DNA from 2 places in the Streptomyces sp. NPDC001450 genome. Region 1 is predicted to be linked to the other one. Evidence: riboswitches for the same ligand, from Rfam matches in the RefSeq annotation. Region 1 holds a riboswitch; the other holds the start of a gene.

Evidence for each region. A riboswitch is a leader RNA that binds a small molecule or an ion and turns the genes downstream of it on or off. The one in region 1 is predicted to bind S-adenosylmethionine.
Region 2: another riboswitch for S-adenosylmethionine. It lies ahead of ACWC5O_RS15220 (aminotransferase class V-fold PLP-dependent enzyme); the one in region 1 lies ahead of thrC (threonine synthase).

What each region holds. Positions count from the first base shown of each region.
Region 1 is NZ_JBSFHY010000001.1:51,746-62,947, reverse strand. It holds gene ACWC5O_RS00315 (NADH:flavin oxidoreductase) at 1-824, opposite strand, end outside; gene ACWC5O_RS00310 (hypothetical protein) at 970-1,197, opposite strand; gene ACWC5O_RS00305 (hypothetical protein) at 1,194-1,427, opposite strand; gene ACWC5O_RS00300 (helix-turn-helix domain-containing protein) at 1,544-2,383, shown strand; gene ACWC5O_RS00295 (DUF397 domain-containing protein) at 2,367-2,564, shown strand; gene ACWC5O_RS00290 (class I SAM-dependent methyltransferase) at 3,267-3,950, shown strand; gene groL (chaperonin GroEL) at 4,041-5,663, opposite strand; gene ACWC5O_RS00280 (cold-shock protein) at 5,987-6,193, opposite strand; gene ACWC5O_RS00275 (MoaD/ThiS family protein) at 6,636-6,911, opposite strand; gene thrC (threonine synthase) at 6,908-8,191, opposite strand; SAM riboswitch class I at 8,209-8,350, opposite strand; gene ACWC5O_RS00265 (glucosyl-3-phosphoglycerate synthase) at 8,509-9,480, shown strand; gene ACWC5O_RS00260 (alpha,alpha-trehalose-phosphate synthase (UDP-forming)) at 9,567-10,985, shown strand; gene otsB (trehalose-phosphatase) at 10,990-11,202, opposite strand, start outside.
Region 2 is NZ_JBSFHY010000011.1:216,643-227,844, forward strand. It holds gene ACWC5O_RS15190 (NlpC/P60 family protein) at 17-1,039, opposite strand; gene ACWC5O_RS15195 (NlpC/P60 family protein) at 1,276-2,310, opposite strand; gene ACWC5O_RS15200 (NYN domain-containing protein) at 2,523-3,866, opposite strand; gene ACWC5O_RS15205 (hypothetical protein) at 3,904-4,143, opposite strand; gene ACWC5O_RS15210 (rhomboid family intramembrane serine protease) at 4,297-5,040, shown strand; gene ACWC5O_RS15215 (Lrp/AsnC family transcriptional regulator) at 5,037-5,318, shown strand; gene ACWC5O_RS15220 (aminotransferase class V-fold PLP-dependent enzyme) at 5,353-6,714, opposite strand; SAM riboswitch class IV at 6,908-7,024, opposite strand; gene trpD (anthranilate phosphoribosyltransferase) at 7,099-8,163, opposite strand; gene qcrB (cytochrome bc1 complex cytochrome b subunit) at 8,283-9,914, opposite strand; gene qcrA (cytochrome bc1 complex Rieske iron-sulfur subunit) at 9,911-10,969, opposite strand; gene qcrC (cytochrome bc1 complex diheme cytochrome c subunit) at 10,966-11,202, opposite strand, start outside.

The sequences.
Region 1 (11,202 bases):
CAGTAGCGGCGGGTGGAGGCGTGGAAGACGTCGACGCCGGCGGCGGCCAGCGGGGTGAGGATCGCCTCCAGCTCCTCGGGGGTCTCGGCGAGGCGGGCGCCGTAGTCCTGCTGCTTCCACTGCGAGAAGCGGAAGAGGACCGGGAACTCGGGGGAGACGGCCTCGCGGACCGCGGCGACGATCTCCGCCGCGAACTTGGTGCGGGCCACCGGGTCGCCGCCGTAGGCGTCGGTGCGGCGGTTGGTGCCGGCCCACAGGAACTGGTCGAGGAGGTAGCCGTGGGCGCCGTGCAGCTCGACGCCGTCGAAGCCGATGCGCTCGGCGTCGGCGGCGGCCTGGGCGAACGCGGCGACGACGTCGTCCAGGTCCTGCTGCGTCATGGTCTTGCCGGTGGGCTCGGCACCCTCGGTGACCAGGCCGGACGGGCCGACCGCGGGGGCGTGCGCGAACGGCGGCTCGCCCGCCTTGCGGACCATGCCGATGTGCCACAGCTGCGGCACGATCGTCCCGCCCGCCGCGTGCACGTCCTCAGCGACCTTCGCCCAGCCGGCCAGCTGCTCCTCGCCGTGGAACCGGGGCACACGGTCGCTCTGCCCGGCCGACTCGTGCCCGACGTACGTCCCCTCGGTGACGATGAGACCGACACCGGCGGCGGCACGGCGCGCGTAGTACGACCGCACGTCCTCGCCAGGGATGCCGCCCGGGGAGAACATGCGGGTCATCGGCGCCATCACGATCCGGTTGGGGACCGTGAGCCCGTTGAGGCTGATCGGGCGGGAGAGGATCTGGGCCGCGCGGGAGGCGGGAAGCGTCGTGTCGGTCACGTGGGGGCTCCTCGGGTGTTGCTCGGTCTGACCAGCTGGTATGTGCACACGCATTGTTACACCTCCTCAAAGAACCTCCTATGCGGTGCGGCACATTCCGAATCCGGGCTGCCCTCGTTGTGATCCCGGCCACGCCCGCCGGCCGTCAGGGCAGCTCGGCCGCCGGGCGTGAGCGGGCGCCCTGGTTCAGTCGCCGCACCTTTTCGCGCAGCACCTCGTCCGGCGCCACCTCCCCCAGCTCCTCGGGGGGACAGTCCCACTCCCGGCCGCCACCCACGGGCCGAAGCTGCACATAACCTCCTACGCGCGCCATTACCTCGCCGATCCGCCCGCTCCGTACGTCGACGGCGTACGTCCCGATCTCCCCGGTCACGCATCCCCGCCCGACCGCCGCAGCACCGCCGCCAGCCGCGAGGCCACACCCAGGTTGCAGCGGCCCAGGTCGACGAGGGCATAGGGGTGACCGTGGGCGCCGGTGACCGGGTCGATCCGCAGTGAGGGGAGGATGATCCCCACGTCGTGCAGGGCCGTGCGCAGTCGCTCTACGGCTTCCGCTGCGGAGCGGGCGGGTCGGTCGTCCGCCGTCATTTCCTTCGCATCCATTGCGCCAATTCCTCCACGGTGAGTGTTCGCTTTCAACACACAGCGTGGCCATCATGCCTCTAACCTGGCCAGATACGGCGCCCCAACAACCTCGTCTGTCGGACCGGGAGTTGCACATGGCAGGACCGAAGGATCTGGACCCGTCGTCATCGCCGCGCGCTTTGCTGGGTGCGGAGTTACGGCACGCTCGCGAGCGGAAGGGGCTGAGTCAGGCCGAGTTGGGGCAGAGACTGTTCGTGAGCGGGTCGTTCATCGGGCAGTTGGAGGCCGGGACGCGGCGGATGCAGCCGGAGTACGCGCGGATGCTGGACGAAATCCTGGAGACGGACGGCTTCTTCACACGGAACCGCGAGGCTGCGGCCAAGTCGAAGTATCAGCACCACTACGCAGACGTAGTGGAGGCCGAGGCTCTGGCCACGACGATCAGGCATTATGTTCCGCTCCTGATCCCCGGACTGCTCCAGACTCCCACGTACGCGCGGGCAGTGGACCAAGTGTGGGCCGCGATGACGCCGGAGGAGACCATCAAGGAGTGGGTGGAAGGCCGTTTGGAACGGGCCCGTCTGCTCGATCACCCAACAAAGCCCGTGTTGTGGGCGGTGCTTGACGAGGCGGCGCTGCGCCGGAAAGTCGGTAGCCCGGCGGTGATGGCAGAGGCACTGCGCCATGTCGCTGGCCTGGCCCGCCGGAACCGGATCGTCATGCAGGTGGTGCCGTTCAGCGCGGGCGCGCACACGGCGATGCAGGGTGCTCTGAAGCTGATGGAGTTCGAGGACGCCCCTCCGCTGGCCTACATGGAAGGGCTGAGCACCGGACGGCTGGAGGACGACCCGGCCACTGTCACCCGACTGAGGTTCGTGTACGACCTCCTCGTGGCGTCAGCGCTCTCGCAGGAGAAGTCCCTGGCGCTCATCGAGGCGTTGGCAGAGGATTACACCCATGAGGAACATCCCTGACCCCGGCCTGAGCACGGCCGTATGGATCAAGTCGAGCTACAGCGGTGGCGACGAAAACTGCCTCGAAGTCACCCACGACTTCCCCACCCTCATCCCCATCCGAGACTCGAAGAACCCCCAAGGACCGAAGCTCTTCTTCAGCTCGGTCACCTGGGCTGCCTTCACCTCTTCTCTCAAGTGACCGTTGGGGCCGGGTCCCGGCCGGGGTTCGCGAGCAACGGTCGGCTGCGAGGGGACCCTCGGCTGACGGGCGCGGTCGCGCCTCGCCAGCACGCCGGGCCGGCTTGGCGGCCTGCGGGCGAGTGGGGGAAGGAAACCGGCCGATGGACCTGAGTGGTGCGAATGGGCCGACCTCTGCCTCGTCTGACCTGCCTGACCAGGGCATTTGCCGGGGCTGGTGGCCCGAATGCACCAATCACTCGGTGAAGCGAGGCTGAAGTGGCCTGTGTGACGGGCGGGACTCGGAGGACAGGTGCATCGCCCCGCCCACCGGCCGCAAGCCGCCAACCCGGCCCGGCCTGCCCCAACCCAGCGTTCGCGCCCCACCCACCGGCGGCCAGCCGCTATGCCAGCCCGGCGTGCAGGCGAGGCGCGAACGCGCACCTCCGCCAACGGCACAAGCGCAGCCCGCCCAAGGGCCAACCCCGCCAAGCCGCCCACTGCTCCCCGGCCGCCCGCTCGCTTCTTCCCCGTGCTGGAGCGGACCAGGTCAAGGGTGGGCCGCAGGCCCATCGCCGAAGGCGACGCGCAGCGCCCTTGACGCGGGCCGTGGAAGCACGACAATCGCCGAGAAGCGGGCGGCCCGACGGTCACTGGCCAACTCCCGAGGCTCAGGCCTCGCATCCCCGCCCTGCGAGTTGACTTCACTACGCAGACTGACCGTATGCCGAAACCCCCACTGATCTCCGCGAGCGACGAGCTGGAGCGGTCCTCCGTCGTAGCCAACAACTCCATGAACCGGGAACGCGGGCTGACCGGAGTCAACAGCTACGCCCGCGAGTTGGGCTTCGATCCCGTTGCCCGGCTGGCCGGTCGTCCCGCTCCCTCCTGGCTGGACCTGTGCAGTGGTGAGGGCCGGGCCCTGCGGGAGGCGTCCGGTGCCCTGTCGAGGGACGCTGTGCTCACCGCCGTGGATCTCGTGGGGCCGCTCGCGCCCGGGGCGCCGACACCGCCCGTCCTGGAGGAGATCGTCGCCTCCGTTTCCTCTTGGGCGCCCTCACGGACGTACGACCTCATCACCTGCGTACACGGTCTCCACTACATCGGCGATCAGCTGGGGCTCGTCTGCCGGGCCGCCTCCTGGCTCGCTCCCGACGGGCTGTTCATCGCCCACTTCGACCCCGACTCCATCCGCTGGGTCGATGGCTCACCTGCCGGGCGGGCCGTTCTTTCCGCCCTCCGCGCCGCCGGGTTCCGCTACAGCTCCCGGCACCACCGCCTCACCCTCGATGGCGCCCGCGACATCCGACCGCCGTTCCGCTACGTCGGCGCCGATCCCTCCGCCGGGCCGAACTACACGGGTCAGCCCGCAGTGGGTTCCTATTACGCGGAGACCCGCGTCGGCTGAGCCCTGAAAACGCCCGAGGGCGGCACCCCCAGCCAGAAGCTGGGAGCACCGCCCTCGGTCCATAGGACAGGCGATCAACCGTCAGGTCGATCAGAAGTCCATGTCACCGCCCGGCATGCCGCCCGGAGCGGCCGCGGCGGCCTTCTCCGGCTTGTCGGCGATGACGGCCTCGGTGGTGAGGAACAGCGCGGCGATGGAGGCGGCGTTCTGCAGGGCAGAGCGGGTCACCTTCGCCGGGTCGATGATGCCCTCGGCGACCAGGTCGACGTACTCGCCGGTCGCGGCGTTCAGGCCGTGGCCCGGGGTCAGGTTGCGCACCTTCTCCACCACGACACCGCCCTCGAGGCCGGCGTTGACGGCGATCTGCTTCAGCGGGGCCTCCAGGGCCAGCTTCACAGCGGCGGCACCGGTGGCCTCGTCGCCCTCGAGCTCCAGCTTCTCGAAGACACCGGAGGTCTGCAGCAGGGCCACGCCACCACCGGCGACGATGCCCTCCTCGACGGCGGCCTTCGCGTTGCGGACGGCGTCCTCGATGCGGTGCTTGCGCTCCTTGAGCTCCACCTCGGTGGCGGCACCGGCCTTGATGACCGCGACACCGCCGGCGAGCTTCGCCAGGCGCTCCTGCAGCTTCTCGCGGTCGTAGTCGGAGTCGCTGTTCTCGATCTCGGCGCGGATCTGGTTCACGCGGCCGCCCACCTGCTCCGAGGAGCCGGCGCCGTCGACGATGGTGGTCTCGTCCTTGGTGATGACGACCTTGCGGGCGCGGCCCAGGAGGTCCAGGGTCGCGTTCTCCAGCTTGAGGCCGACCTCCTCGGAGATGACCTCGCCGCCCGTGAGGATGGCGATGTCGCCGAGCATGGCCTTGCGACGGTCACCGAAGCCCGGGGCCTTGACGGCGACGGACTTGAAGGTGCCGCGGATCTTGTTGACGACCAGGGTCGACAGGGCCTCGCCCTCGACGTCCTCGGCGATGATCAGCAGCGGCTTGCCCGACTGCATGACCTTCTCCAGCAGCGGGAGCAGGTCCTTGACCGAGGAGATCTTGGAGTTGGCGATGAGGATGTACGGGTCCTCGAGCGACGCCTCCATGCGCTCCATGTCGGTCGCGAAGTAGGCGGAGATGTAGCCCTTGTCGAAGCGCATGCCCTCGGTGAGCTCGAGCTCCAGACCGAAGGTGTTGCTCTCCTCGACGGTGATGACGCCTTCCTTGCCGACCTTGTCCATGGCCTCGGCGATCAGCTCGCCGATCTGGGTGTCGGCGGCGGAGATGGACGCGGTGGAGGCGATCTGCTCCTTGGTCTCGACGTCCTTCGCCTGCTCCAGCAGGGCGGCGGAGACGGCCTCGACGGCCTTCTCGATACCGCGCTTCAGGGCCATCGGGTTGGCACCGGCGGCGACGTTGCGGAGGCCTTCCTTGACCAGGGCCTGGGCCAGGACGGTCGCGGTCGTCGTGCCGTCACCGGCTACGTCGTCCGTCTTCTTCGCGACTTCCTTGACCAGCTCGGCGCCGATCTTCTCGAACGGGTCCTCGAGCTCGATCTCCTTGGCGATGGAGACACCGTCGTTGGTGATCGTGGGGGCGCCCCACTTCTTCTCGAGGACGACGTTGCGGCCCTTGGGGCCGAGCGTCACCTTCACGGCGTCCGCGAGCTGGTTCATGCCGCGCTCGAGGCCGCGCCGCGCCTCCTCGTCGAACGCGATGATCTTGGCCATGTGAAGTGGTCCCTCCAGGACTGGGGGTGATTCCTTCGGACCGCGCCCGCGCCCGCGACGGACGGCTCGCCGACCTGTGGTTCCTTGCCCCACCTGGCCTGCGGGCCTCACCGACCCGGTCCTTCTTGTCACTCTCACCTTCAGAGTGCTAACGCCAATGATTAGCACTCGGCACCCTCGAGTGCAAGCGCCTCGGGCATGCCGGAGGGGGCGCTCAGCCGCGCGCGAACAGGGGCGCCGGGCATGACGAAGGGCCCGTACCCCAGGAGGTACGGGCCCTTCGAAGATGAACAGAAGAACGTCGCTGTCAGCCGACGCGTGCTTCAGCTGGTCGCCAGCCGGACCATGTCCGCCTGCGGGCCCTTCTGGCCCTGCGAGATCTCGAAGTCGACCCGCTGCCCCTCTTCCAGGGTGCGGTAACCGTCCATCTGGATCGCGCTGTAGTGGACGAAAACATCCGCACCACCGTCGACCGCGATGAAGCCGTACCCCTTCTCCGCGTTGAACCACTTGACGGTGCCCTGAGCCATGCCTAACTCCCCTATTACTGGCCCTTGCACAGATCCACACTTCGCGGACCCGGGTCAGACCTCACCCCCCATTGGTCGGGGGCGTGCGCCGGAACGCGTCGACCGCGGCTGAATGTATCTGTCCAACTGCCGTCTGCAACAGGTCAATCGGACGAGAATTCTGGACGGGCCCGGTCCGGAATCTGCCGAGAATTCGTCCGAATTCAGGGCAAGTCGGGCTCCATAAAAGGCGTAAAAGCCGCATTCAACCCGTGCACTTTGGCTGCTTCTCACCGGGGCGTACGGCATGATTCCGGGGCTTGCGACCCGCAGACCCGGCACGCGTTCCCCAACTGTACCGCGCTCAATCACGCAGAATGGCCCCCTCCGCTTCTCTCACGGAGGAGGCCATTCGATGAACATTCAGTAACCGCGGTTACCGAAGGTAATGGTCCGCTTTTGATCAGCCGCCGGCGACGGCGGGAATGATGGAGACTCCGGCACCGTCCGGGGTCGCCGTCTCCAGCCCCTGCTCGAAGCGGACGTCGTCGTCGTTGACGTACACGTTGACGAAGCGGCGCAGCTTGCCCTGGTCGTCGAGAACGCGGGCCGCGATGCCCGTGTGGTTCTTCTCCAGGTCCTCGATGACCTCGGCGAGGGTCGCACCCTCGGCGGCGACCTCGGCCTGGCCACCGGTGTAGGTGCGCAGGATGGTGGGGATGCGAACGGTCACGCTCATGCGAGGCCAGCCTCTCGGAAGGAGTCCAGGGTCGGGCGGATGGTGGCGGTGAGCCCCGTGCCGGCCACCGCGTCGAGGGTCTTGAGGCCGTCACCGGTGTTGAGGACGACCGTCGTCAGCGTCGGGTCCAGCACACCGTTCTCGATCAGCTTCTGCGTCACGCCGACCGTCACACCGCCGGCGGTCTCCGCGAAGATGCCCTCGGTCCGGGCCAGCAGCCTGATCGCGTCCACGACCTGCTCGTCGGTCACGTCCTCCACCGCGCCACCGGTACGGCGGGCGATGTCGAGGACGTACGGGCCGTCGGCCGGGTTGCCGATCGCCAGGGACTTGGCGATGGTGTTCGGCTTCTGCGGGCGGACCACGTCGTGACCGGCCTTGAAGGCGGTGGACACCGGCGAGCAGCCCTCGGCCTGGGCACCGAAGATCTTGTACGGCCTGTCCTCGACGAGCCCGAGCTTGATCAGCTCCTGCAGACCCTTGTCGATCTTCGTCAGCTGGGAGCCGGAGGCGATCGGGACCACGAGCTGGTCCGGGAGCCGCCAGCCGAGCTGCTCGCAGATCTCGTACGCCAGGGTCTTCGAGCCCTCCGCGTAGTACGGCCGCAGGTTGACGTTGACGAAGCCCCAGCCCTCGCCGGCCGGGTCACCGATCAGCTCGGAGCAGAACCGGTTCACGTCGTCGTAGTTGCCCTCGATCCCGACCAGCTCGCCGCCGTAGACCGCGGCCATGACGACCTTGCCCTGCTCCAGGTCGTGCGGGATGAACACGCAGGAGCGGAAGCCGGCGCGGGCGGCGGCGGCGCCGACGGCACCGGCGAGGTTGCCGGTCGAGGAGCAGGAGAGCGTGGTGAAGCCGAAGGCGCGCGCGGCCTCCAGGGCCTGGGCCACCACCCGGTCCTTGAAGGAGTGCGTCGGGTTGCCGGAGTCGTCCTTCACGTACAGCCCGCCGGTGACGCCCAGCTCGCGGGCCAGGTTGTCGGCCTTGACGAGCTTGGTCCAGCCCGGGTTGATGTTGGGCTTGTCGGCCACGTCGGCGGGGACGGGCAGCAGCGGCGCGTAACGCCAGATGTTCGCGGGGCCGGACTCGATGCGCCCCCGCAGCTCTTCGGTGTCGTACGCGGAGAAGTCGTAGGCGATCTCCAGCGGGCCGAAACACTCCTCGCAGGCGAACACCGGCCCGAGGGGCACCCGGTGACCGCACTCGCGACAGCTCAGGGCCGCGGCGGGGCCGAGGTCTACGGTGGGATTGCTGGTGCTTGCAACAGTCTGCACAGCCATGGAGGCGAGGCCCTTTCTCCTCATCTTCCTCACGACGCATCTCGCCGTGAGACGGATTTGGCACCTTCCCTAGCCGGGAGCCTCGCTGGAGAACGAGAACCGACTGGAGGGTTGCCGGGGCTTCATCGGGCCGTGTCCCTCTGCCCCTCTGGATGAGCTGTATGTGGTTGTCAACGCCCGTTGACCCCGACATGCGATGGTCACCGGCGTTGTTCAAGACTGTAACCGAAGGCCAGGACAGTTGAGATAGTCGTCCGAACCGCGAGATGGATCACACGGTCACCCCATGTGATCACGACAGTGAGGAGCCGCAGACCGTGCTGGAAGAAGTCGAGCGCTGGCTGGCCACCCGCTCCTGGTCCGTGACCGATCGTCCGCTCCACCGGATACTCGCCGCCAAGCAGCGCACCGGTCAGTCCGTCTCCGTCGTCCTGCCCGCGCTGAACGAGGAGAAGACGGTCGGCGACATCGTCGCGATCATCCGTCACGACCTCATGCAGCAGGTCCCGCTCGTCGACGAGATCGTCGTCGTCGACTCCGGGTCCACCGACCACACCTCCGAGGTCGCCGCCTCCGCGGGCGCGCGGGTCGTCCACCGCGACGAGATCCTCCCGCGCATCCCGGCCGTCCCCGGCAAGGGCGAGGTGCTGTGGCGCTCCCTGCTGGTGACCAGCGGGGACATCATCTGCTTCATCGACGCCGACCTGAAGGAGTTCTCCTCCGACTTCGTCTCCGGCATCGTCGGCCCCCTGCTCACCGAACCGGGCGTCGACCTGGTCAAGGCGATGTACGACCGCCCGCTCGGCGCTGAGCTGGATTCGCTCGCCTCCGGCAGGACGGCCGGGCAGGGCGGCCGGGTCACCGAACTCATGGCCCGCCCGCTGCTGAACATGCACTGGCCGCAGCTGGCCGGTTTCGTGCAGCCGCTCGGCGGCGAGTACGCGGCCCGCCGCTCGCTGCTCGAACAGCTCCCCTTCCCGGTCGGCTACGGCGTCGAGCTGGGCATGCTGGTCGACGCCCTGCACCTGGTGGGCCTGGACGCCCTCGCCCAGGTCGACGTCGGCGTGCGCAAGCACCGCCACCAGGACGGCCAGGCGCTCGGCCGGATGGCCGCGGCGATCTACCGCACGGCACAGCTCAGGCTCGCCCGCGGGCACCTGATCCGGCCGTCGCTGACCCAGTTCGAGCGGGGCGAGGACGGGTTCGAGCCACGCACCTACTCGGTGGACACCGAGGAGCGGCCGCCGATGGCGGAGATCGCGGAGTACGCGGCGCGCCGGGTGGCGTGAGGGGCGCACGAAAACGGCTGTATACAGCCCCCTTCCGGGGCAGACCGTACGTTTGAGCGTTTCCGGGCCGGGCTAGGTTGAGGACCATGGCTTCCGCGCACACTGCTGATGTGCTGGTCGCGTCCAACCGCGGCCCGGTTTCGTACGAGGTGCACGAGGACGGCTCGCTGCTCGCCAAACGGGGCGGCGGCGGGCTGGTCTCGGGGCTGTCGGCCATCGGGCCGAACCACAATGCGGTGTGGGTGTGCGCCGCGCTGGGCGGCGGCGACCGCGAGGCGGTACGGCGCGCGGGCGGCGGGCTGCTGCCGGCCGAGGAGACCGGCGGGCAGCGGGTGCGGATGCTCGGCATCGACCCGACCGTGTTCTCCGACGCGTACAACGGCATCGCCAACTCGGTGCTGTGGTTCGTCCACCACATGCTGTACCAGACCCCGCTGGAGCCGGTCTTCGACGCGGAGTTCCGGCGGCAGTGGGCGTCGTACGAGGCGTACAACCGCGCCTTCGCCGAGGCGCTGGCCGAGGAGGCGGCGGAGGGCGCCGCGGTGCTCGTCCAGGACTACCACCTGGCCCTCGCCCCCCGGATGCTCCGCCGGCTCCGCCCCGACCTGCGCATCGGCCACTTCTCGCACACCCCGTGGGCCCCGCCGGACTACTTCCGCCTGCTGCCGGACGACATCGCGGCCGAGCTGCTGACCGGCATCCTGGGCGCGGACCGGGCCGCGTTCCTGACCCGGCGGTGGGCGGACGCGTTCACCGACTGCTGTCACGCGGTGCTGGGCCCCGGCATCCCGTCCGGGACCCGGATCGGTGTGCACGGGCTCGGAGCGGACGCGGACTTCCTGCGCGAGCGGGCGCACCGGCCGGACGTGGACGCACGGATGGCCGCGCTGCGGGAGGAGATCGGCGAGGGACGCCGGACGATCGTGCGGGTGGACCGCACCGAGCTGTCCAAGAACATCGTGCGCGGCCTGCTGGCGTACCGGCAGCTGCTGGAGGACCACCCCGAGTGGCGCGAACGGGTGGTCCATCTCGCGTTCGCCTACCCGTCCCGGCAGGACCTCCCCGTCTACCGGGAGTACACGGCCGAGGTGCAGCGGGTCGCTGAGACGATCAACTCCGTGTACGGGACGGCGGGTTGGACCCCCGTCGTGCTGCACGTCAAGGACGACTTCGCCCGCTCCCTGGCCGCGTACCGGCTCGCGGACGTGGCGCTGGTCAACCCGATCCGGGACGGCATGAACCTGGTCGCCAAGGAGGTGCCGGTCGTCTCCGACGAGGGGTGCGCGCTGGTGCTGTCGCGGGAGGCGGGGGCGTGCGAGGAGCTGGGCGAGGACGCGATCGTGGTGAACCCGTACGACATCGGGGGGACCGCGAGGGCGTTGCACGAGGCGCTGAGCCTGCCGGCGGGTGAGCGGGCGGAACGCTCGAAGAGGCTGGCCGTGGCCGCTACGGCGTTGCCGCCTGCTCAGTGGTTCCTGGATCAGCTGGGTGCACTGGAGCGGTAGCGGGTCAGGGCATGTGTGCCGCCAGGGCGCGTAGGAGGGCTACGACTCCCTCCGGGCCGTCCACCACCACGTCCGCCCGTTCCGCCAGTTCCGTGACCTCCGTGCTGCCACTGCAGACCAGGAGGCCGGGGACGCCGTCGGAGCGGAGTTCGTCGACGGCCGCGTAGGCGGGGAGGTCGCCGAGGTCGTCGCCGGCGTAGAGGACGGACTCGGCGCC
Region 2 (11,202 bases), on a different contig from region 1:
CGGTGCGCGCGGGAGGTCAGGGACGGGTGACCGAGGAGATGGGCATCATGCCGACCGGGTCGTAGCGCACCGGCGCGCCCGGGTAGGGGGCGTGGATGACCTGGCCGTTGCCGACGTACATCGCCACATGGCTGGCGTCGGAGCGGTAGACGACCAGGTCGCCGGGGCGCGCCTGGGAGAGCGGGATCTGCCGGCCGGCGTACCGCTGCTCCTGCGAGGTGCGCGGCAGATGGATGCCGGCGTGCCCGTACGACCACTGCATCAGGCCCGAGCAGTCGAAGCCGGAAGGACCGGTCGCGCCCCACACGTAGGGGCGGCCGAGGGCGGAGCGGGCGGCGGCGACGGCGGCGGCCGCGCGGGCGCCGGGGGCGCCGGCGACGGACAGGTCGGGCAGGCCGACGCGGTCGGAGCCGTCGGATCGGGAGGCCCGGTCGTAGGCGGAGCGTTCGGCGGCGGGCAGGGAGTTGAGCAGCTGCCGGGCCCTGGCGAGCTTCTTCTCCACGGTCCGCTTGTGCGTGGCGACCGCCCTGCGGCTCTGCTCCAGCGCGGCGAGCTTCCCGGCGGCCTCGGCGCGCTCCTGGGCCAGCTCGCTCGTCGCCGCGCTCAACTCCCGCAGCCGGCCCGCCTGCTGGGCGCCGATGCGGTCGAGGGTGGCCGCCTTGTCGAGGTAGTCGTCGGGGTCGGTGGAGAAGAGCAGGGCGACGGCCGGGTCGATGCCGCCGGCGCGGTACTGGGCGCCGGCCAGCGAACCGAGCCGCTCGCGCATGGTGTTGATGCGCTGCCGCTGCCGGGCGATGTGGTCCTGGGCGTCCCGGACCTCCCGGCGCAGCGCGTCGGCCCGCTCGTCGGCCTTGTCGTAGGCCTGGGTCGCCCGCTCGGCCTCCTCGTAGAGGCGGTCCACCTCGGCACGGGTGTCCCGGTGCGGCGCTGCTTGGGCGGGTACGGCGCCGAGCGTGGCGGCAGCGGCCGACAACACGCACAGGGCGACGCCGGCGCCCCGGTTGAACCCGGACAGTGCAAGGCGGCGATGGAACCCCACGGCAGTCCTTCTGCTGGCGAACAGAGACAGCGTCCCCGGCGCCGGGGACGGGGAGGCCCCTGCGCCGGGGAAACGCGGCAGACAGTAGCCGTGCGGAAGGACCGCGCCGAACGGCCTCGAGCGGCGCGCGAACCCGACACCCCGCCGCAGACGCAGGTCATGGGCGGGGCGTGGAGTCAGTTTCGGTTCACCGGATTCGCCCGTTCGGGCGCCACCGAGTCAGCGTCGCGAAGTTGTCAGACCCGGACGCCGAACTGGAACGGCATGTTGCCGATCGCCTCGTAGCGGACCACGGCACCGGTGTGCGGGGCGTGCAGCACCTGGCCATTGCCGGCGTAGAGGCCGACGTGGTGCAGGTCGCTGTAGAAGAACACCAGGTCGCCGACCTTGAGGTCGCTCACCGAGCCGATCCGGGTGCCTATGTTCGCCTGGGCCTCGGAGGTGCGCGGGATGGAGACACCGGCCTGCGCGTAGGACCAGGAGGTCAGGCCCGAGCAGTCGAAGGAGGAGGGGCCGGAGGCGCCGTAGACGTAGGGCGAGCCGATCTTGCTCTGGGCGGCGGAGAACGCCGCCGAGGCACGGCCGGAGGCGGGCGGGGCGTCGCCGAGGTCCACACGCTGGGTGGAGGAGCGGTTGGCGCGCGCCTGCTCGGCGGCGAGTGCCGCCTTCTCCTTGGCGGTCAGGGTGTTGAGCAGCTTCTGCGCCTCGGCGAGCTTGCCCTGGACTTCCTTCTTCTTGTTGCCCAGCTCGGTGCGGGTGCTGGCGAGGTCCTTGAGCTTCTCGGTGGCCTCGGCCCGCTCCTGGGCGAGTTCGCGCTGTTTGTCCTGAATCTTCTTCAGGGCCTCGACCTGCTGGCTGCTCAACTGGTCGAGCGTGGAGGCCTTGTCGAGGAAGTCGTCCGGATTGGAGGACAGGAAGAGCTGGACCGAGGAATCGATGCCCCCGGAGCGGTACTGGGCGGTGGCCAGCGAACCCAGGCCGTCGCGGAGCTTGTTGAGCTCCTGCTGGCCGCGGGCCACGTTGTCCTGGATCGTGGAGATTTCCTTCTGCAGCTTCTGCTGCTTCTCCTTGGCCCCGTTGTACTTCTCGGTGGCCTGCTCCGCCTGCTCGTAGAGGTTGTCGACCTTCGCCTTGACCTCGTCCTTGCTGAGCTTCTCGCTCGGCGCGGCATTGGCGGCGTTCGCGCTGAGCGCGACGGCAGCGGCGGCTGCGGTGGTCAGCACGGTGACACGCGTGCGGCTCGGCTGCTTGGGTCGACGATGGGACGCCACGGAGGACGAACTCCTTCTTGTGAGTGATCACCCGTTCGGAGGTTCGAGCCCAGACCCTAGTGACCCAGTTGTGATCAGTTCAAATCCTCGCGGCAAAAAACCCTGTGGCGCAATAGATTCTTTGCACATAACTCACATGCAGTGAGGCGCGATTGACCCTACGTGGCACGAGAGTCGGATCAATTCGGGCATTGCGTACGCGTGTTGGACCTTCAGGACAGTCGCTTCAGAAGTACCGCAGAGGCGACAGGGCGGGCACCGGCCCTGGCGACCCCGTCGGCCACCTCCCGGTCGGTCGAGGCGACGATGACCGGACGCCCCGGCGGCTCCGCGCGCACCAGCTGGCGGATCAGCTCGTCGGCCGTGACTCCCGGCTTGGAGAACAGCACCCGCACCCCGCGCGGCGGCGCGAGCAGCACCGGCGCGGCCAGTTCGGCGCCGTCGAAGACGCACGTCACCTCGGCGCCGGTCTGTGCGGCGAGCGCCGAGAGCTGGCCCAGGAGCCGCAGTCGCTGCTTCTCCAGCGGCATCTGCGGATAGCCGGTCTTGGTGACGTTGTAGCCGTCGACGACCAGATGCGCCTGCGGCAGCGCGAGCAGCTGGTCCAGGATCGCCGGGTCGTTCTCGGACAGGGCCCGGGCCGCGATGTCCTTCGGGGTCATCCGTCCCGGTTCGACCGCGCCCACGGTCTCGGCCGGGCGCACGGAGACCGGGGGCAGGGCGAGTTCGCGCCGCAGCCCCTGGGTGGCGTCCAGCAGGGTGTCGAGCAGCAGCCGTACCCGCATGTCCTCGACGCTGCGCCCCTCGCGGGCTGCCCGGCGGGTGGCCTCCAGCGCGGCCTCGGCCTCGCCGAGGCGGGCCTTGAGCCGGCGGGACTCGCTCTCGGCGACCGACACCTGCGCCTGCCCCTCGGCGCGCACGGCCTCGATCTCGCCCTGGACCTTGCGCAGCGCGGCCTCCCCGCGCTTGACGTCGCTGAGCGCGGCACGGAGCTTACGGTGCAGCGACTCCGCTTCCTTCTTCGCCGACTCCAGCTCGGTGCGCAGCCGTTCGGTCTCCGTCCGGGTCTGCGCCCGGGCCTCGGCCAGCTCCTCGCGCAGCCGTTCCAGTTCGACCCGGCTCTCCTCGTCGGCCCGCTCGGCGTCGGCGCGCTGGGCCTCCTCGCCGGCCGCGGCGACCAGCTTCACCCAGCCCGCCGGGCGGAGCACGTAGGCCGCGGCCGCCACGTCGAGCGGATCCGCGGCCGGGGGCGGCGAGCCGGAGTCGAGGGCGCCGGACAGCTCCGGCTGCGCCTCTCTGAACTTCTCTCCGATCCGCTGCCGGAAGAGCGGGTCCGTCTCCAGTGCGGCGGCCATCGCGTTCCCGGCGAACTTGGCCCGCCGGTTCGGGGCGAACCGGGCGTACTGCCGCAATTGGGCGGGCAGTTCCGCCACGGTCAGGCCGCCGAATCCGTCGGAGACGATCTGCACGACCCGCCGGCGCACGCCGTCGGGCAGCGGACGGTCAAGCACCTCGGCGGTGCCGTCGCCCGGCCCCCCGCCTGCGGTCTCCACCATCCGTCACACCCCAATACCTCTACGGGGCCCGCTCCGCTCAGGAGCCGGCGCCCGGCCTGTCCACGAGTTCCACCTGGTCCACCGCGTTGCACCAGCGGCAGCGGACCGACTCGATGGTCTCACTGACCACCTCTCGTTCCTCGACCGTCGGCTCACCGGCGAGGTCGAGGTGGACGTACTCGACGACCTTCGACGAGCGCGTCACGTCGAAGCGGGTGAGGTTGCCGCAGAGGGTGCAGCGCCATCGCGTCGTGGCGGTCGGCAGGGGAACCGTCATCGTGACTGTTCGCTTCCTTCTCGGGTCGGTACGCGCCGCTCCTCGACGCGTGTGGCTCGTAACCCTACGGCCTGGCGGGTACTCACCGCCCGCCCGTCCACGGCGGCGAGGCGGTCTGTCAGGTTGCGTCCCCTTACGTCATGCTCTGTAGTCATGATCAACACCTGGAGCACGACGGCCGGCCGCACACTCAAAGCGCTCCGGGACACCCCCGCGCCGATGACGTACGCCCTCATCGCCGTGTGCTCCCTGATCTTCGTCCTGGGACCGGCCTCGGGGCTCACTCCGGCGTACGGCCCCGCGGACGCGCTGCCGGCCGCGCAGCGCGCGTACTTCCGGCACTGGGGGGTGGTCCCGGCGCAGCTGTTCGACGAGCCCGTCCGGGCGGCCCTGACCCCGGTCACCGCGCTGTTCGTGCACGGCAGCTGGGTGCATCTGCTCGGCAACATGCTCTTCCTCTTCGTCTTCGGGATGATGACCGAGGAACGGATGGGCCGGGTGGAGTTCACCCTCTTCTACATCGGCTGCGGCTACCTGGCCCTGCTGGGCTACGCGGCCGCCAACGCCACCTCCGAGCAGTCGCTGGTGGGCGCGTCCGGGGCGATCTCGGCGGTTCTCGGCGCGTTCCTCTACCTGTTTCCCCGCGCCCGTGTCACCAGTCTGCTCCCCTTCCTGTTCTTCCTGCCGATGCGCTTCCCGGCCTGGGTCGTGCTGCCCTTCTGGGCGACCCTGCAGTGGCTGGCGGCGGGGAGCTCCGGCGAGGGGCCCGGGGTGGCCTACCTCGCGCACCTGGTCGGCTTCGGGGTGGGGTTCGGCTACGCGTGGGTGCGTTACGGGCGTACCACTAGAGTGAAGTCCGCACCGGCTCCGGCACCCGAGGGAGAGAACCCGTCGTGATCACCGCGATCGTCCTGATCAAGACCAGCGTGGACCGGATCCCCGAGATCGCGGAGCAGATCGCTTCGCTGGATTCGGTGAGCGAGGTCTTCTCCGTCACCGGTACGTACGACCTGATCGCCATGGTGCGGGTGCGGCAGCACGAGGACCTGGCCGACGTGATTCCGGGGCGGATCAGCAAGATCCCCGGAGTCGAGGCCACGGACACGCACGTCGCTTTCCGTACGTACTCGCAGCACGACCTCGAGGCGGCCTTCTCGATCGGGTTGGACAACTGATCGGCTGAAGACCGCCGCACCAGGCGTCAGAAACTCATACCGCCGGGACGCAGCGACCTTCCTCCGTCCTGTACGTCCACTTCGCACCCTCGGTCACCAGTTCCTTCACCGCCGTGACGAAGCGTTCCACGTGCTCGTCGGGGGTGCCCGCACCGAAGCTCACGCGGATCGCGTTCAGGGACTTCTCGCCCGGTGCGGCCTCGGGGGCGCCGCACTCGCCCTGGGTCTGGGGGTCGGAGCCGAGGAGGGTGCGGACCAGGGGGTGGGCGCAGAACAGGCCGTCGCGGACGCCGATGCCGTACTCGGCAGAGAGGGCGGCGGCGAAGTGGGAGCTGTTCCAGCCGTCCACGACGAAGCTGATCACGCCGACGCGCGGGGCGTCGTCACCGAAGAGGGAGAGGATCCTGACCTCGGGGACCTCGGCGAGGCCCGCCCGGACCTCGGAGATCAGGTGCTGCTCGCGGGCGACCAGCGTGTCGAAGCCCGCCTCCGTCAGCGCCTTGCAGGCGGAGGCGATGGAGTAGGCGCCGATCACGTTCGGGGAGCCGGCCTCGTGGCGGGCCGCGGTCTCGTGCCACTCCACGGCCACTCCCCCATCCTCGCGCCGGGTGACCTTGCGGCTGGCGCCGCCGCCCGCGAGGTACGGCTCGGCCGCGACCAGCCAGTCGGCGCGGCCGGCCAGGACGCCGGAGCCGAAGGGGGCGTACAGCTTGTGGCCGGAGAAGGCGACCCAGTCGACGTCGAGGTCCTGGACCGACACGGGGTGGTGCGGGGCCAGCTGGGCGGCGTCCAGGACGATCCGGGCGCCGTGCGCATGGGCCGCGGCGGCCAGCTCGCGCACCGGCCACAGCTCGCCGGTGACGTTGGAGGCGCCGGTCACGCAGACCAGGGCCGGGCCGTAGGGGTCGCGGTCGGCGAGGGCCCGCTCCAGGGTCTCGACGGCCTGCCGCGGGGTGCGCGGGGCGTTGAGGCAGGTGACGCGGGCGTCCTGCCAGGGCAGCAGGGAGGCGTGGTGCTCGGTCTCGAAGACGAAGACCTGGCAGTCGGCGGGCAGGGCGGCGGCGAGCAGGTTCAGGGAGTCCGTGGTCGAGCGGGTGAAGATCACCTGGTCGGCCGCACGGCAGTCGAGGAACTCGGCGACCGTCTTCCGGGCGTTCTCGAACAGGTCGGTGGAGAGCTGGGAGAGGTAGCCGGCGCCGCGGTGGACGCTGCCGTAGTACGGCGCGTAGGCCGCCACGTCGTCCCAGACGCGCTGGAGGGCGGGGGCGCTGGCCGCGTAGTCGAGCGCCGCGTAGGTGACTTCGCCGCCGGTCACGAGCGGGACGGTGACGTCACGGCCCAGAACGGGCAGAGGGGCACAAACGGACTGGTCGGCGGCAGCGGTGAAGACGGACATGGCGAACTCCTGTGAGAGGCAAGGCGAGGGGGTTCGGGGGGAACCCCCAAGAAAGGACACAGCACCACGTGAGCGCGCACGGCTCGAACGTGGGGAAGGTGAAAGGGGTACGCGGAGGCGGGGCTCTACGCCCTATCGCATTCGCTTGCTCACAGAAGGCTCCCTCGACGACCAGGACCCCTGGCGTGCGAGGGGTCCGCGCTTGCCGTGGACCTCACTGCCCACGGCCTGGTCTTCACCCGGGGCACCCCGCCACGGACGGAGGGTTGCCGGACAGTCGGCCGGGGCCTCATGACTGTCACTCATGACCTGGACAGGAACGTACGTGAAGTGATCGCGGTCCCGCAACTCCTGTCCGGATCGCGGGACCGCACCTCGGATCCGTCACCTGTTGCTGGCCGCCACCCACCGCTCCAGCGCCTGCTTCGCCGCGCCCGAGTCGATCGACACGGCCGCCTTGGCCATGCCGGCGCGCAGCTGCTCGGCCAGGGGGGCCTCGGTCGGGTGGAGGGCCACCAGGGCGGCCGCCGAGTTCAGCAGCACCGCGTCCCGGACCGGGCCCTGCTCGCCGTCCAGCAGGCGGCGGGCGACCTCCGCGTTGTACGACGCGTCGGCGCCGCGCAGGGCCTCCACGGAGACGAGGTCGATGCCGACGTCCCGCGGGTCGAAGCTCTCCTCCGTGACCTTGCCGTCCCGGACCACCCACACCCGGGAGGTGGACGTGGTCGTCAGCTCGTCCAGGCCGTCGTCGCCCCGGAAGACCAGGGCGGAGCTGCCGCGCTCGGCGAGGACCCCGGCCACGATCGGCGCCATCCGGGGGTCGGCGACACCGACCGCCTGGGCGCGCACCTTGGCCGGATTGGTGAGCGGGCCGAGCACGTTGAAGGTCGTACGGATCCCCAACTGGCCGCGTGCCGCGGCGGCATGTCGCAGCGCCGGGTGGAACTTCACCGCGAAGCAGATGGTGATGCCGGCCTCGTCGGCGACCTCGGCGACCCGCCGCGGGGTCAGGTTCAGGTTGATCCCGAGCTTCTCCAGGACGTCGGAGGCCCCGGAGGCGGAGGACGCGGCGCGGTTGCCGTGCTTGACGACCTTCGCTCCGGTGCCGGCGACGACGATCGACGACATCGTGGAGATGTTCACCGTCTTGGCGCCGTCACCGCCGGTGCCGACGATGTCGACGGCCGGCCCGGGTACCTCGATCACGTTGGCGTGCTCGTACATGGTCCGCACGAGTCCGGTGATCTCCTCCACGGTCTCGCCCTTGGACCGCAGGGCCACCAGGAACCCGGCGATCTGCGCGTCGGTCGCCTCGCCGCGCATGATCAGGTCCATCGCCCAGGCCGTGTCGTCGGCGGACAGGTCCCGGCCGTCCAGCAGCCCGTTCAGCAGGGCAGGCCAGGAACGGCCCGCCGCGGTGTCGCCTCCAGCGGGGGTCACAGCGCTCATAGCCGCTCCTGGGTGTCTAGAAGAACAGTCTGGTCCCACCCTATCCAGCCCGGGACATGGCGAAGGGCCCCGTCCGCAACACGGACGGGGCCCTTCGGTGTGGCGTGGCGACGCGGGGATCAGTGGTGGCCGTGGCCGCTCGTGATCTCCTTGTACTCGTCGACAGACGGCTTCGGGATCTGGTTGTCCTCGCCGTAGTAGGCGTTGCTGAGCTTGACGCGCAGCTTCTCGGACGCCTTCACCTTGCGCTCGACACCGTTCTCGTCGACCGTCGGGCCGATCTCGGCCGGCTCGTACTGGTGGTGAGCCGTGAGGGTGTGCAGCTGCTCCTGGCTGAGCGGCTCGTGCACCTCGATGAACTCACCGTGCGGCAGGCGCTTGATGATGCCGGTCTCGCGACCGTGCAGCACCTTGTCGCGGTCGCGGCGCTGCAGGCCGAGGCAGATCCGCTTGGTGGTGATGAACGCGATGACCGGTCCGGCGAAGAAGAAGATCCGGACGAACCAGGTCACGTCGTTGATCGACAGGTGGAAGTGGGTGGCGATGAGGTCGTTGCCACCACCGACCAGGCCGACCATGTACACGGTCACCCAGGCGACACCGAACGCGGTGCGGGTCGGGGCGTTGCGCGGGCGGTCCAGGATGTGGTGCTCGCTCTTGTCGCCGGTGACCCAGGACTCGATGAACGGGTACAGCGCGATCGCCGCGAGCACCAGGCCGAAGAGCACCAGCGGGATGAACACGCCCAGGACGAGCGTGTGACCCCAGAAGTTGATCTCCCAGCCCGGCATGTAGCGGACCAGACCCTCGGCGAAGCCCATGTACCAGTCGGGCTGGGCGCCGGTGGACACCTGGTCGGGGCGGTAGGGACCCATGGCCCAGATCGGGTTGATCTGGGTGACCGCGGCGATGGCCGCGATCACACCGAAGACCAGGAAGAAGAAGCCGCCCGCCTTGGCCATGTACACCGGCAGCAGCGGCATGCCGACGACGTTGTTGTTCGTCTTTCCGGGACCCGCGAACTGCGTGTGCTTGTGGTAGAAGACCAGGATCAGGTGGCCCACCATCAGGCCGAGCATGATGCCCGGCAGCAGCAGGATGTGGATCGAGTAGAACCGGGCGACGAAGTCGTGACCGGGGAACTCGCCGCCGAAGAGGAAGAACGAGATGTACGTGCCGACGATCGGCATCGACAGGATCGCGCCCTCGGTGAAGCGGACACCGGTGCCGGAGAGCAGGTCGTCCGGGAGCGAGTAACCGGTGAAGCCGGTGAACATGCCCAGGACGAACAGCAGGAAGCCGAACAGCCAGTTGATCTCACGCGGCTTGCGGAACGCGCCGGTGAAGAACACGCGCATCATGTGCACGAACATGCCGGCGAGGAAGATCAGCGCGGCCCAGTGGTGGATCTGCCGGATGAGCAGACCACCGCGCACGTCGAAGGAGATGTGCAGGGTCGAGTTGAACGCCTCGGACATCAGCTGTCCCTGGAGCGGGACGTAGCTGCCGTGGTACTCCACCTCGTTCATCGACGGGTGGAAGAACAGCGTCAGGTAGACACCGGTCAGGATGATGATGAGGAAGCTGTACATGCAGACTTCGCCCAGCATGAACGACCAGTGGTCGGGGAAGATCTTGCGCATGTTGGACTTGGCCAGGGAGTAGATCCCGAGCCGTCCGTCGGCCCAGTCGGCGATCCGCTCGCCGGCCGGCGCCTTGCCGCGTCGCTCGTTGTTCTCGTTGGTGCTCATCCGCGCTCCCAGAATGCAGGACCGACGGGCTCCTCGAAGTCGCCGAGCGCCTGGAGGTAACCCTCGTCGTTCACGCCGATGCGGAGCTGCGGCAGGGCGTGACCGGCGGGGCCGAAGATCACTCGGGCACCGTCGGAGAGGTCGAAGGTGGACTGGTGGCACGGGCACAGCACGTGGTGCGTCTGCTGCTCGTACAGGGAGATCGGGCAGCCCACGTGGGTGCAGATCTTCGAGAACGCGACGATGCCCTCGTGCGACCACTCGAGCTCGCGCTTGTCCTTGATGTTGTCCGGCTGCAGCCGGACGATCATCAGGGCCGCCTTGGCGATCTCGTTCTGGAAGTCCTCCTGCACCTCCTCCAGGCCCTCGGGCTTGGCGAAGGTCAGCGAACCGACGGCGACGTCCTCGGGACGCAGCGGCTGGTTCGTGTTCATGTTGACGAGCAGCTTGCCCTTGGCCCACAGCGTGTGGCGCAGCGAGGTGCCGGGCAGCGGGCCGAGGTCGCGCAGCAGCATGACGCCGGAGAGCGGCACCATGGCCATCGCGCCGAACATCGTGTTGCGGATCAGCTTGCGGCGGCCGAGCGCCGACTCCTTGGCACCCTGCTTGAAGTCCGCGTGGACCTTGGCACGGACCTCGGGAGAGGCGGCGATCGCGTGCCGCTCGTCGGCGACCTCCACGTCGGACATCAGGGTGCGGGCCCAGTGGACCGCACCCGCGCCGATGCAGAACAGCGCCGTACCGAGGGTCAGGCCGAGCGCGAAGTTCAGCGCGCTGATGTGACCCAGCGGGAAGACGAAGATCGACTTGTCCTGCGGGATCGCCACGTACGAGGCGATGAAGCCGACGGTCGCCAGCATCGACACCGTGAACAGCAGGGCGACGACGCGCTCGGACCGCTTGGCGGCCCGCTCGTCGATGTCCTGGATCCGGTGCTCGTGGGGCGGCAGCCCCGGGTCCGCGAACGGGTTCTCCTCGTCCGCGACGCTCACGGCGCCGTGCGCGTGCTCCTGCTCAGCGGGCAGGTTCTCTTCTGGAATGTCTTGGCTACTCATGACTTCTTGGCCTTTGCGGTCCGAGCGGCGACCCAGACGGCTACCGCGATCAGCGCACCGAGGCCGAAGACCCACGCGAACAGGCCCTCAGTGACCGGGCCGAGACCGCCCAGCTCCATGCCGCCCGGCTGCTCCGTCTCGCTGCTGTTGATCGCGTTCAGGTACGCGATGACGTCCTTCTTGTTCTTCTCCGACAGCGTGGTGTCGGGGAAGGACGGCATGTTCTGCGGGCC